4 regions of the Streptosporangium sp. NPDC000396 genome follow, and region 1 is predicted to be linked to each of the others. Evidence: riboswitches for the same ligand, from Rfam matches in the RefSeq annotation. Region 1 holds a riboswitch; each other region holds the start of a gene.

Region 1 (3,336 bases):
TCGCCGCCCAGGACAGCCTGCGCCACCGGGCCGCGTCGAAGGGAAGAACCCCGGCCTCCTGAGCACGGCGCCACACGGCGGAACTCGCCGGTTCCGGTGGGATCACCGGCCGGCTTCGGTGCCCGCCTGGCGCAGGGCCTCATCGCGGCTGGTGTGCTGTTCGAAGGCGTTGTGCAGTCCGGTGCGATACAGCAGCCGTTCCAGGTTCCCGTGAACGCCGCTGAGCATCAGCCGTACCCCGTCGGTCTGGCTGCGGTGCAACGCCAGAACCAGCTCGCTCATCCCGACCGAGTCGCAGAAGGAGACCTCCGACATGTCCACGATCAGCACCGGCGTGGCGGGAGGCAGAGCCGCCGCGCGCAGGTGCTTGCGCAGCGTCGGCGCGGTGATCAGGTCGAGTTCGCCGCTGACGGAGATGACGGTCACTCCGTCGCACTGGTGTGATGAGACGCGGAACATCGGCGGGTGTTGCCACTGTGATGTCATGGCCGGCTCTTCATCGTCGCGGTTCGCAGGTCGGCATCCGCTCGACACCGCGAGAGGAGGGCGTCAAACCCGTCCTCGTCCACATTGTGATCACTGGTATTCACCGAGGGTTCCCTCACCACCGGCCGCTGTCCTTACCGGTTACCTCCCCACGCCCACGGATCGAAACGAGCGGAGGGGTCTTTTTGCCTGACCATGGAGATTCGCGCCCGCTGGGGGCGCGACTCCACCATGGACGGCCGTCGCGGTCCGAGAAGGACCGGCGTCATCAGGCCGGCAGGCCGAACGCGGCCTGGCGGTGCCGTCCCGTGGCCGGACCGGCGGACGACGTCCTGCCTCTGGTCCACCTGACGAGAAAAACGACGCAGAGCAATGCCGTCACAGCCACCGCGGAAACCGTGGTCTCCTGCATGACAGGCAGATCGCCGAAGTCGGATCCACTGAGCGCGCCGCTCGTGCTCGCGAAAGCCCGCACGGTCGGCGCGGCGTCGGATCCCGCCGCCATGGCCTGCGGTTTCGCCGGATCGTTCGGCTTCGGGAGGCCGGCGACGGCCTGATCCCCGTCCCTCGCCTCCTGGGCCTCCTGGGGTGCGTTTTCCACCTCCCAGGTCTCCTGAGGTGTGTTATCCGTGTCCTGGATCTCCTGAAGGTCGTTCTCCATCTCCCGGATCTCCTGAGGTGCGTTCTTCACCTCCCAGACCTTGCGTTGCCCGTCCTTCGCCTTCCAGACCTTGCGGGGAAGGCCGTAGCCCACGACCTTGCTCTGATCCCGCACCTTTCGCTTGAGCCATACGCCGTCGACGTTGGCCTCAATGGTTTTGATCTTTCTGCCGTTGACTCTTTCCACGATGCCGACGTGGTCGATGCCATTGATGTTCTTGGAGCCCGACCAGTCGTAGAACACCAGGGCACCCGGCTCGGGCTTGTCGCTCCAGGCGTCATGCCTCCGGAACCACTTCGCGTGGTCGACGGTGTAGGCGAACTCTCCGACGTAGTCCTGAATGCCTGCCTGGTGGGCGGCCCAGGTGACGAACATGTCGCACCACGGTGCGGTTTTGAAGGACGGCGTGCTGGTGTCGACGTTGGTGTAGTACCAGCGGCCGAACTTGGTGGAGCCGTTGTTCTTCTCGCGATAGCCGAGAGCTTTTCGGGCAGCCTCAAGCAGCCCCTCGGGGATGGAACGCACGGGGATGGGGGTCTTCCTCTATCGGACGGAGCTATCGGACGGAGCGACCGCGCGAGGGGACGGCCGACGGCTCGGGTCCGTGGCCGGCGCGGTGGGGGATCACGTCGTGGGTCCGGTCAGGCTGTCCCGGACCGGAGGTCTCTCACGGCCCGCCATCCGATGGGGTACTGCCGCAAGCGCGGCGTCCGATGGGGCGAGTGGGGTGCTCCACCCGTCTCTCCTCTCCTTGACCGCTTACCGGGTTAGCTGACGGGTTCGGGCCAGGAGTTGCCCTACCGCCGCGTGCGCGGCGGATTCACCCCGGGCGAGACGGGAGAGTCTTCGGTCTCGCATATGGGTCCCCGGTTCCCGTGACGGAGCCGTCTCCGTCACGCGTGGGATTCAGCGGCAGACCGGCTGCCTTCCGGGTGAAGGCAGGTCGCCGGTCATTACGGTGGAATGTAGTAGTAAAATCTCGCAAAGGTAAATAAATCACCACATAAAGGACAAAAGATCTACCTCCTCATCGGCCCACGGCTTCGCCCTCGAACTCGGCCATCACGCGATCTAGAGCCGGTCGAGGAGCTTCTGCATCTCCTGGATCTCCGCCTGCTGGGCGTTCTCGATGGTCCCGGCGAGTTCCTTCGCCCGAGAAGTGGCTCCCTGCGCCTGCTCCATCTTCGACATCTCGATCGCCCCCCCATGGTGGGCGATCATCATCCGCAGGAACATGCGGTCGAACTCCGCGCCCGTGGCCGCCTCAAGCTCCTCCATGTCCTCATCGCTCATCATCCCGGGCACGCCGTGGCCCTTCATTCCCGGGGACATGCCGTGCCCCTCTCCTCCGGAGGACGCCGAGGGCTCACCCCACTCCGACAGCCAGCCCGTCATGGTGGCGATCTCCGGCTCCTGGGCGGCCTTGATCCTGGCTGCCAGATCCTTGACCTCCGGACTCCTGGCGCGCGTCTCGGCCAGCTCGGCCATCTCCACGGCCTGCTTGTGGTGCTCGATCATCATCCGCGCGAACATGACGTCGATGTCGCTGAAGGACGTGTCCGCCTGCCGGCTCGGGGAGGTGGCCGAGCTGCTGGGCGTGTCGACGAGCCCGGCCATGGCGCCGTCGCCGTTTCCGCAGGCGGTGAGCAACACGAGCGCGCCGGCTCCCGCCGTGACGGCCAGCGCGAGCCCGTGCGTGACGGGTCGGTTGATGAACATGGGCGTCGTTCCCTTTCCGGATCCTCGAATCCCGTCACGCCTTGCCGGGGCAGGCCCCGGGCTCCCGCGCGTGCACCCGGCCTGTGTACGGAGAACCGGAAGCCGTGCCAGACGTAGCGCGTATGTGCCCGGAGACGACCTGGCCATACGGGGTGACCTACAGGTTTTGACAGGGCCGAAGAAAGCTTGACGTTTTGACCGGAAAGTGCGGAGACAAGTGATTATGAACTGCCCGGCCATGCCGTCCGCCCTTCGCCGGCGATGGGTACGGAGGGCGGTTCTCACGCGCTGTGCGGCGTCGCCTCGGCTGGACGCGCCAGGAGTCCTAAGCTGTCTGATCGTGCGCTTCCTCCCGCCCGGTGCCGGCTCCCCGCTTCTCCGACGCTCGGCTGCCCTCCCGCGACGGGCCCTTATGGCGACCCTGGCGACCGTGTGCCTGACGGTCCTGTCATCGGGAGCCGCATGGGCCG
Region 2 (3,336 bases), on a different contig from region 1:
GACGTGCCCGACCTGACCGTGATCACCAACTCGATCAGGATCGCCGACGTCTTCCACCGCTCTCCTCGCGCGGACCGCACCGTCGTGCTGACCGGCGGCGTCCGCACTCCCTCCGACGCCCTGGTCGGCCCGGTCGCCGTGGCGGCGATCCGCAGGCTGCACGTGGACACCCTGTTCCTCGGCGTGCACGGGATGAGCACTCGCGCCGGATTCACCACGCCCAACCTGCTGGAGGCGGAGACCAACCGCGAGCTGATCACCTCCGCGCATCGCCTGGTAGTGCCCGCCGATCACACCAAGTGGGGCATCGTCGGGATCAGCACGATCGCCGAGCTCGCCGAGGCCCACGTCGTGATCACCGACTCCGGCCTGCCGGACGAGGCACGCGACGAACTCACCGCCCAGGTGGGCGAGCTGATCATTACCGAGCCGCAGTCCGAGAGCGAGGCCATGAGCCGATGAAACGCACGATCACCCACCTGGCCGACGGCCGGGAGCTCATCTATTTCGACCGGCACGACGACGAGGACCGCGGTGCGATCGACGAGCGCGACCTGCCGCCCCGCCCGCCGGCCTCCGAGCTGCGCTACGACCCGCTCACCGAGGAGTGGATCGCGGTGGCCGGTCACCGCCAGGGCCGCACCTTCCTTCCCCCCGCCAGCGAGTGCCCGCTGTGCCCGTCCACTCCCGGCAATCTGACCGAGATTCCTTCGGCCGCCTACGACGTGGTCGTCTTCGAGAACCGTTTCCCGTCCTTCTCCGCCCAGCTGGGCGAATATCACCAGGTGGGCGGGCTGAGCGAGGTCCGCCCGGGGATCGGCCGCTGCGAGGTGGTCTGCTTCACCTCCGAGCACGACTCCTCCTTCTCCAGGCTCTCCCCCGACCAGGTCGAGCTGGTCATGGAGGCCTGGATCGACCGTACGGCGGAGCTGTCGGCGATGCCGGGCGTGGAGCAGGTGTTCTGCTTCGAGAACCGGGGGGCGGAGATCGGCATCACCCTGGCCCATCCGCACGGCCAGATCTACGCCTACCCCTACGTCACCCCGCGCACCAAGCTGTCCCTCGGAGCGGCCGAGCGCCATCGCGACCGGACCGGCGGCAACCTGTTCGCCGACGTGCTCGCCGCCGAACGGGAGGCCGGGATCCGGGTGGTCGCGTCGAACGAGCACTGGACGGCGTTCGTCCCGGCGGCGGCCCGCTGGCCCGTGGAGATCCACATCTACCCGCACCGGCAGGTTCCCGACCTGGCCGCACTGGAGCCCGGCGAGCGCGCGGCGTTCGGCCCGCTTTACACGGAGGTGCTCCGCCGTCTCGACGGGTTGTACGGGATGCCCATGCCGTACGTCGCGGCCTGGCATCAGGCACCGGTGAACGTCGGCCGCGACCTGTCCTACGCGCACCTGGAGTTGTTCAGCATCCGCCGGGCACCGAACAAGCTGAAGTATCTCGCCGGATCGGAGTCGGCCATGGGGGCCTTCGTGAACGACGTTCTTCCGGAGGAGGCGGCACGCCTTTTGCGATCTGTTGTCACAGATTGATCACTACTTGGTTTCAGCTTAAGGTCGCATGACTGTCTGTTTACCACTACTATCCTCACACATCGGTCGGTATGACCGATATGCCTAATTCCGGGCGCGTCGCCCGGGAGCCGGGGACCCACCGCATTTTGGGGTGAACCACTTCGGTGGAAGGGCTTCCTCCAGCCCGAACCCGTCAGCTAACCCGGTAGGCGGTAGGAGAGGAGAGTCGTGGCGGCTCTATCCCCCACGTTCCGTCGCCATGCGGCCGTGACCGTATCCCTGGTTTCGGCCCTCGCGTTCACCCTCGGCACGGCGACCGCGGCCGACGCGGCCCCCAAGCCGGACGAGTCCCGGCTCCGCGCCGAGCTGGCCGAGCTGAACAAGAAAGTCGACAAGCTCATCGAGGCCTACGCGGCCAAACGTGAGTCCTTGGGAAAGGCCCAGAAGTCCGAGGAGGCCGCCAAGGCGGACCTGCGCAAGGCGGAGGAGGCGTACACCGAGGCGGAGAAGCAGGTCGGCTCCATCGCCCAGTTCCGCTACCAGAGCAACGTCGGCAGCCTGCCGACGTTGCTGTTCGCCTCCGACATGAGCAGTGCCGCGATCATGGAGCAGCTCACCGCCGAGCAGAGCGCCTACCTGCAGGTCTTCGCCAGGAGTCGGGACGGCAAGAAGCAGGCGGCCGAGAAGGCGGCCCAGCTCACCGCCCAGATCGTCGAGGAGGCCGAAGCGGTGGAGACCCGGCGCCGGGAGGCCGAGCAGGTCATCCACGACATCGAGAAGAAGCTCGACAAGCTCGTCCCCAGGGGTTCCGGCCGCCGCTCCGACGGCAGCTGGGCGCCCCAGCTGCCCACGGGCACCGACAACATCACCGACCGCACCCGGATCATGCGCGAAGCCATCCGCAAGCGCTTCGCCCTGCCCTATGAGGTCGGCTGCTACCGGTCGCAGAACGACGGCGGCGAACACCCGCTCGGCCGCGCCTGCGACTTCATGATGAGCACGGGGGGCTCGATGCCCTCACAAGAACACGTCAAGCTCGGTGACGAGATCGCCGCCTGGGCCATCAAGAACAAGGACGCCCTCGGAGTCAAATACGTGATCTGGCGCCAGCGCATCAACTCCGGCTCCGGCTGGCGCGCCATGTCCGATCGCGGCAGCATCACCGCCAACCACTACGACCACACACACATCTCGATGTACTAGATGTACTAATGGTCTGTCACCGAATCTCGGCCGGGTAATTGATCGCGGGTGGTGGACCCGTCAGGCTGACTGCCTCTTCGATGCTGGGAGGCGGTCGTGGCGCGTCGACCGGAAGTGTTCGTCCGGCCGTTGACGATGGAGTAGGGGGCTGTCCACCGACGAGCAGCGAGCAAGTGCGCGAGCACATCTGCCTCATCGCCAAGACGGCCCCCGCCGAGTGGGGCATCACCGGGCACTCCACATGGAGCCTGCGCACCCTGGCCGAGCACCTCATCACCCGAGGGGTGGTGGCGGCGATCGGCGCGTACGTGCGCTGACGCAACGCCCGGACCCGCCCCAAGACGAACTTCGCCACCAGCTCACCGATCAGAAGCTGGACCAGTTACCCCACCAAGGTTGCGTGACGGCCACTAGCGTTGTGACCCAGACACAAGGCGATCCACCGCCTCACTTCTGGTCGACGTCGACCGTGACTGCCGCACTTGCCACATGTGATTTCCCGACCATCCTTGCGCGTCCGGTGAAGGCCGGCGTCCCGACAGCGGCCATCCCGTAACGATACGGCCACCATCCGTGCCCGGATACACCGTGGTGTCACCGCGCGAACCGGAGC
Region 3 (3,336 bases), on a different contig from region 1:
AGGGTCAGGCCGAGTGACAGGTAGCCGGGCACGCTGATCGCGGCGTCGAAGGCCTCGGAGCGGGCGATCTGCCCCGGGGCGAAGTCCCGGGCCGAATCCGGGACGACCGGCGGGGCGCCGGAAGGCAGAATCCGCCAGGGAGTGGTGAACGCCACGATCGCCACCGTGGCCGCCCCGAGGGCGGCCAGCGCCCATCCCGCCGCCCGGAGGCCAGAGGGCGCTTCCGTCATGCTCGGCGTCAATGCAGTTCCCTCCGGAGATAGTCACGCCAGGCCTCGGTGAGCTCCGCCCGCGAGAGGCCGAGCACACCGCCGACATCGCTACCGTAAAGCCTCACCAGCGCCTTCTCACCGAAGCGCTCCGCGATGTAGCGGCAGGCGAGCCACGCCTCCTCATAGGCCTGCGCCAGCCGCGGGGCACCGGGGGCGAAGTCGGCGGGCCCGGGAAGCCGGGCGGGCAGGATCCCCGCGCGCACCTCCTCGGCCAGTTCGGCGGCGGCCACGCGGACCGCGATCCCGGTGTCGCGGTAGCCCACATAGTCGGCGAACCCCTCCGACAGCCACATCGGCACCCGGCCGCCACGGGTCGCGCCGGTGGCCACGTGGGTGAGCTCGTGAGTGATGACCACGTCCCGGCCGGTCTCGCTGAGCTTCGCGTAGCCCCCGGGCAGGACGATCACCCGGTCGGCGGTGGCCATCGCGGCCAGGCCGCCGGTGGCTCCGGCGCCCGCGAGCGCCGCCGCCTCGGCATCGGTCGCGGGGAACAGGATCACCGCCCGGACCGGCCCCCAGATCTCACCGATGGTACGGCGGGCACGATCGGCCCTCGACGCCAGATCCCGCAGCCGCCCGGATGGGACGCGATGGCCGATCACTATGGAGTGCTCGCCACGGACCACGGTGGCGGCGCCGGGCCACAGGCCTCCCGCCTCCCAGGGCGGCGGTCCCGCCTCGGCGTCCGGGCCGCGCGTCTGCCCCGGCAGCGTTCCCGCCCCGGAGACCAGGCCGGCGCCCATCAGCGCCAGCATCCCGGCGAGCACGGCACGGCGCTCTCTCCGGACTGACATGTGCGTTGATGCTACTCGACCGGAATGAAGCGGCCCCGTCCATCCGGGGAAGGATGGACGGGGCCGGTTTTCCCCGTCAGCCGCCGGGACGGACCGCTCCGGCGAAGGAGGACCGGTAGTACCCCTTCAGCTTCACGACCCGGACCGTCTTGCCGCTGCTGGGTGAATGGACCATCTCGCCCTTGCCGACATACATGCCCACGTGGCCCAGTCCACGGAAGAACATCAGGTCACCGGGGCGCAGGTGGCTCCAGGAGACCTTCTTCCTGATGGCGCGATACTGGCTCTGCGTGATCCGGGGGAGGGAGACGCCGGCCTTGCGCCACGCGTACTGCACGAGCCCTGAGCAGTCGAACGCGCCGGGGCCGGAGGCTCCCCACCGGTACGGATCGCCGATCTGCTTCCTGGCTGCCGAGACGGCCTTTATGGCCTTCACCTTCTGCTGTGCGACCTTGCTCGCCTTCGTGTTCCTCTTGACCTTCACCCTGGTCTTCGCCTTTCCCGTGGCGGGCTTGGCGGCTGCGGTGACCTCGGTGATTTCAGTGATCTCAGGCTGTGCGGCGGTCGCGGTGTCCGTCGTCGCCCGTGCCGCGGAACCCAGGGTGACCGCTCCGGCTGATGCGGTCAGGGTGAGGGCGAACCCTCCGAGGGAAAGGCGAAAAAGGCGCGACAAACGGGGGTTGTGCAGGGTGGTAGACAGGATTTCTCCTTGGGACTTCCACTGATGCCTACCGGGTTAGCTGACGGATTCGGGCTGGGAAGAAGCCCTACGGCATGAAATATGCCGATTCACCCCTGGCCACATTTCAGGGCCTGTGGGTCCCCGGTTCCGTGCCTCCTGGCTGCACGGATTCGGCAGGTCACCGCGGTGGGACCGAACCCCGAAGGGGGAGGTCGAGCCCCGTGAGGGGAGGCGGTGACCAGCTGGATTTCTATGAGGACATCGGCCTGGAAGACCGACGTTCGGCGCGACGGCATGGCTTGCTCGCCGCGACGCCAGAAGCTACCCCGATCCTAAAATTTCGGCAAAACGTCAGCCGGTTTTGAAGATCGAGGAGCCCTCCTCACCTTTTCAGAAGTCCTGCTTAACGATAAGTTCCACCACTCGAATATGACCCTCGTCACACTTTTGTGATCGGCGGCGAAACATCATCACTGTTGTCACATATGTCACACCGCGTTTGATCTTCACTTTCCCGGGAAAGGCCGGATAAACAGATCATCGGTGAACGCCGCACAAGCTGGGGTTCCAGGTTCCGGATCGGCTACGGGGACAGGCCCGGCGCGGGATCCGCAGCGCCTCCCCGCCCTGCGGCACGGCGTCACAGCGCCCTGGAGGCCCTCGCGGGCCGCAGAGCCTTCTACCTCCGTCAGACGCACCCCTGCGGGCCGCTGAGCGTCTCTCCGCCAGACGCACCTCTACGGGCCGCCGGGCATACCTCTGCGGGCCACCGAGTGTCTCTTCGCCGGCCGTACCCCTATGGGCCGCCGGCACCTCCCCCGCCGGCCGTACCTTCGCGGCTGCGGACGGCCCGACGCGTCGCGGGGTCAGGGGGTGACGGTCCGGATCACCGGATCAGGGGCGGACGGCTCCCACCAGCCGGCGGCCGTACGAGGACAGGGGGACGACCTTGACCACGTCTCCGGTCTGGGGAGCGTGGACGATCTTCCCGCCGCCCGCGTAGAGACTCACGTGGCCCAGGCCCTCGCTGAAGATGAGGTCGCCCGGCTGAAGGTCGCTCAGGTCGACCTTGCGTTTGGCGCCCCAGCTCCACTGCTCCCAGGTCGTGCGGGGAAGGCTGACGCCCCCGTTGCGCCAGGAGGCCTGGACGAGGCCGGAACAGTCCCAGCCGCCCGGGCCCGTTCCGCCGTACTGGTACGGCTTGCCGACCTGGGCGAAGGCGAAGCTCAGGGCCGCTCGGGCGTTACCCGAGGCCGGGCCGTCGTATTTGATCCCCGTGCTGTTGGGGTTACCGGTCTGGAAGGCTCCGAGCTCGCGCAGGAGCTTGGTCTGGGCCTTGACCATCTTGTCGGCCTTGGTTTTCTCCTCGGCCAGTTCGTCACGTGTCTTGTCGGCCTCGGCCAGGGCGTCCTTCGCCTTGTCGCGGTTTTCCCGCAGCGTCTTGGTGGCCTCGTCGAAGGCGTTCAGGTAGTAGGCGTGGGAGGCCGACATCTGGTCCATCGCGGCCATGCCGCTCAGCAGGCCGGCCGGATCCATCTGGCCGACCAGGCCCTCCCAGCCGCTCACGCTGCCGAACTGGTAGCTGGTG
Region 4 (3,336 bases), on a different contig from region 1:
GCGGTCAGTGTGGTGGCCAGCCCGTCGGGAGTCAGGGAGTAGGTCACCTGCAGGGCGACGGTGAACGGGTAGCCGGGGGAGGGGGTGATCGTGTGCGCCAGCCGTACGAAACCGTGCTCGTCCTCCACGGCCAGCCACTCCACCGCCCGCCAATCGGCTTCGGCGACCAGCCCGTGCAGGGCGTGGCCCCTGTTCTCCTCGTTCACGGGAAGCCGGTAGGTCTCGCCGCCGAAGGCGTAGGAGGCGCCGGCGACCCGGTTGGGCCAGGGAGCGAGCAGGGTGCCGCTGTAGCAGGGGATCGGCCCGTCCTCCGGCCAGCTGGTCACCAGGTCGCGTTCACCGTGCCGGAGCACGCGCAGGGCCGCGGCTCGCTCGGTGATCTCGGCGTACATGGCGCCGCTGCGGAGGGTGAACTGCCGGGACACGGGGGTCCTTTCGCCGGGGATGGAAAGTATGTGCGACCCGCTCAAGTTACACGTGTCCGATCGGGCGGAGTCACGCTTGATCGGATGGGTGTCCAATGTCACCGCGGGGCGCTCCAGGCGCCCGCGCACGGCCGCCGCCGGGGTGGGTGAAGGGTGAACAAAAGCGGCGAGCGGTCCCTGCGAAGGGGGATCGCAGGAACCGCTCGCTCAAGGAGCCTTTTGAGTTCTCACCCCGAGGGGAGGGGCGTGCACCCTACCGGCGCGTTTGGGTCAGCCGCTGTAGACCGGGTAGCCGTAGCCGACGACCTGGGAGGTGGGCCGAACGCGCTGCTCGACCTTGCCGTTGCCGGTGTTGCCCTCGATCGTGGTGATCGTGCCGTCGCCGTTGTCCTTCTTCACGAAGCCGACGTGGTCGATCCCGTCGATGCTCTTGCCGCCGTTCCAGTCGAAGTAGACGACGGCGCCGGGCTTGGGAGTGGTGCCCCAGTGCCCGTTGTTCTTGAACCACTGGGCGTGGGTGACGGTGTAGGCGTCCCAGCCCATGGTGGGACGGATGCCGGCGTGGTCGCCGACCCAGGAGACGAACATCGCGCACCAGGGAGCGTTGGCGTAAGCCCGCACGCTGCCGCCGTCACGGGCGACGGTCTCCTGGGCCCGCTGGGAGGACATGTACCAGGCGTGGAACTTGGTGCCGCCGCCCTGAGCGTTCTCCGAGACACCGATCTGCTTGGAGGCCAGGTCCAGGACCTGCGCGGCCGTGACCTTGGGCAGCCGCTGGGCCTGGTTGTTGGCGACCTCCGCCGGCGGGGCGCCGACGGGGCTGTGTCCGGGCGTGTCCGCCAGGGCGGGGGCCGCGATGAGGCCACCGGTGACGGCGATGGACGCACCCACGAGGACGCGGGCCAGACGGTTCATCTTGGGGGTGAGGCGGTGCTCGGTCATGCGGGGATTCGACTCCTTGCTTCGCTTCCATACCGCCTACCGGGTTAGCTGACGGGTTCGGGCTGGGAAGTGCCCTACGGCGCGTGAAAGCGCTGATTCACCCCAGAAACGTGGTTCCCCGGTTCCGCGAGACTCGCGGATTCGGCGGCCGGGCTCATCAGGCGGATTGGTCCGTTCCTGACAAGTTCGGTCGGGCAATGTACTGGCAATGCGCAGGCCTTGGCAGACCTAGGCGTTCGCCACGAATGAGTAGAAGCTACGTGAACCGGACAAACGATTACAAGTCCGACACATTGCCTTGACTTGGGAAAACGCCCCAATCGAGGGGGAAAGGTTGGAAGTTCCGGAGCTGTCGCGAGAATGTGCCCGCGATCGATTCGGCGCCGGAAACCCCTGTGAATCAGGCGTTTTCGAGCGACGGCATCGGCGAGGAGCCGCCATGGCGCGGCTTTGCGCTTCTCTGACCCGGCCGTCACCGTAGATCTTTTAGCTTGCGACCGTTTTAACCTGCGAAGATGCCCGTGCGCGTCATGATCCCGTCTTGGGATTCGCCGTGAACCAGGCGGCGCCCGGCGGGGACGGCACCCGGCGGGCCCGCCCTTGACGAAGAGGTCCCAGGGGGCCTGCCGGTAAAGGGCGGACCATGTGAGGGCAGGGACTCGGCGGCCGTCCGGCCGGGCTCGGCCCTCCCGGCCGGGGCACAAGTTGGTGTATTCGGGTGTTCACCCATAGTTCCCGGGCGTGTAAGACATCCGGGTTACCGTGGGACAGTCGTGAACGGGTCATCGCCCGGCGTGGAGCACGGTCGAGACCACGCGCGGGAGCAGGGTTCGGCCGTTGCCTGGGTGGAGTCCCCGCTGCAGATGCTCTGCGCCGTGGAGGCCCACCACGCCGGGCTGCTCGAAGCGCACACCCGGGTGGTGCCCCGGGCCGGGCTGCGTCCGCTGGCCGTCACCCGCCGTGAGATCTCCCGGCTCGGCCTTCCCGGCGGCCTGGAGCTGCCCGAGCCCGAGCCCGAGATGCCCAGGCCCCGTCGGGGCACGACCTGGGCGGTCGGTGACGCCTTCTCCGGCAAGGTGCAGGTCGGCTGGCTCACCGCGCTGCCGGGCCGCATCGTGATCGTCGACGACGGCCTGGCCACCATCAGGCTCCTGGAACTGCTCACCGGCCGGATCTGGACGCCGCTGCTGAGGGCCCGGGCCACCGCCGGTCCGCTCGGGACCAAACTCAGGAGCGTGCTGGGGACGGCCGCCGGCCTGCGGCTGCGCGCCGCCGCCCGATCGGGGCGGCTGTCCGTCTTCACGGCGCTGCCCGTGCCCGCCGAGCTGGCGCGGGCCGTACGGGACAGGGGCGTCGAGCTGGTCACCCACGACTTCGCCTGGTTGCGGTCGCAGCCCCTGCGCAGGCCGCGCCCCGAGGAGCGGACCGTCGTCCTCGGCACCTCGCTGGTCCGCAACGGCCTGATCCACCGTGACCGCTACTTCACCTGGCTGGCCGGGCTCGGCTCGGCCGAACCGGTGGCCTACTTCCCGCACCGCCGGGAGGACCCCCACGATCTCGCCCGGGTCAGGGAACAACCCGGGATCACCGTTTATGACGGTGGCATCCCCGCCGAGATGACCCTGCGCGGGCTGGCCGCGGAGCAGCGGGTGCTGAGCCTGCCGTCCACCGCGGTCACATCTCTGCGGGTGCTGCTCTCGGCCCGCGGCGTCACCGTGGAGACGGTCGACGTTCCCGACGAGTGGTGGACCGCCCAGGCGGCCCCCTCGCTCCGTTCCCACCTGTCGATGTTCGCCCATCACGACGCTGGAGTCACAGGGTCATGACCCCCCGGATGAAACGGATCGATCCGAGGGGACCCCACGCTGGAGGTGCTTGTTGAAGATCCTGGCTGTGGCCGACTCGGATTCCTACCTGAAATGGGCCGCCTACCTGCTCGGGGACCTTCCTTCGAGCTGTACGGCGGAGC

Evidence for each region. A riboswitch is a leader RNA that binds a small molecule or an ion and turns the genes downstream of it on or off. The one in region 1 is predicted to bind cyclic di-AMP.
Region 2: it holds a riboswitch for cyclic di-AMP, as region 1 does, so the genes downstream of both, ACFY2X_RS32375 (coiled-coil domain-containing protein) here and ACFY2X_RS04630 (CHAP domain-containing protein) in region 1, are expected to answer to the same signal.
Region 3: it holds a riboswitch for cyclic di-AMP, as region 1 does, so the genes downstream of both, ACFY2X_RS02005 (C40 family peptidase) here and ACFY2X_RS04630 (CHAP domain-containing protein) in region 1, are expected to answer to the same signal.
Region 4: it holds a riboswitch for cyclic di-AMP, as region 1 does, so the genes downstream of both, ACFY2X_RS08445 (CHAP domain-containing protein) here and ACFY2X_RS04630 (CHAP domain-containing protein) in region 1, are expected to answer to the same signal.

Annotation. Positions count from the first base shown of each region.
Region 1 is NZ_JBIAZA010000002.1:458,924-462,259, forward strand. Features, by position in the region: gene ACFY2X_RS04620 (MarR family winged helix-turn-helix transcriptional regulator) at 1-62, shown strand, start outside; gene ACFY2X_RS04625 (STAS domain-containing protein) at 103-486, opposite strand; gene ACFY2X_RS04630 (CHAP domain-containing protein) at 755-1,672, opposite strand; cyclic di-AMP (ydaO/yuaA leader) riboswitch at 1,888-2,069, opposite strand; gene ACFY2X_RS04635 (DUF305 domain-containing protein) at 2,219-2,866, opposite strand.
Region 2 is NZ_JBIAZA010000023.1:127,061-130,396, reverse strand. Features, by position in the region: gene ACFY2X_RS32385 (DeoR/GlpR family DNA-binding transcription regulator) at 1-462, shown strand, start outside; gene galT (galactose-1-phosphate uridylyltransferase) at 459-1,538, shown strand; cyclic di-AMP (ydaO/yuaA leader) riboswitch at 1,610-1,746, shown strand; gene ACFY2X_RS32375 (coiled-coil domain-containing protein) at 1,788-2,723, shown strand; gene ACFY2X_RS32370 (hypothetical protein) at 2,897-3,040, shown strand.
Region 3 is NZ_JBIAZA010000001.1:449,324-452,659, forward strand. Features, by position in the region: gene ACFY2X_RS01995 (M48 family metallopeptidase) at 1-230, opposite strand, end outside; gene ACFY2X_RS02000 (hypothetical protein) at 239-1,066, opposite strand; gene ACFY2X_RS02005 (C40 family peptidase) at 1,143-1,739, opposite strand; cyclic di-AMP (ydaO/yuaA leader) riboswitch at 1,777-1,934, opposite strand; gene ACFY2X_RS02010 (NlpC/P60 family protein) at 2,643-3,336, opposite strand, start outside.
Region 4 is NZ_JBIAZA010000004.1:272,974-276,309, forward strand. Features, by position in the region: gene ACFY2X_RS08440 (aldose 1-epimerase family protein) at 1-425, opposite strand, end outside; gene ACFY2X_RS08445 (CHAP domain-containing protein) at 696-1,367, opposite strand; cyclic di-AMP (ydaO/yuaA leader) riboswitch at 1,386-1,524, opposite strand; gene ACFY2X_RS08450 (hypothetical protein) at 2,141-3,193, shown strand; gene ACFY2X_RS08455 (DUF6716 putative glycosyltransferase) at 3,246-3,336, shown strand, end outside.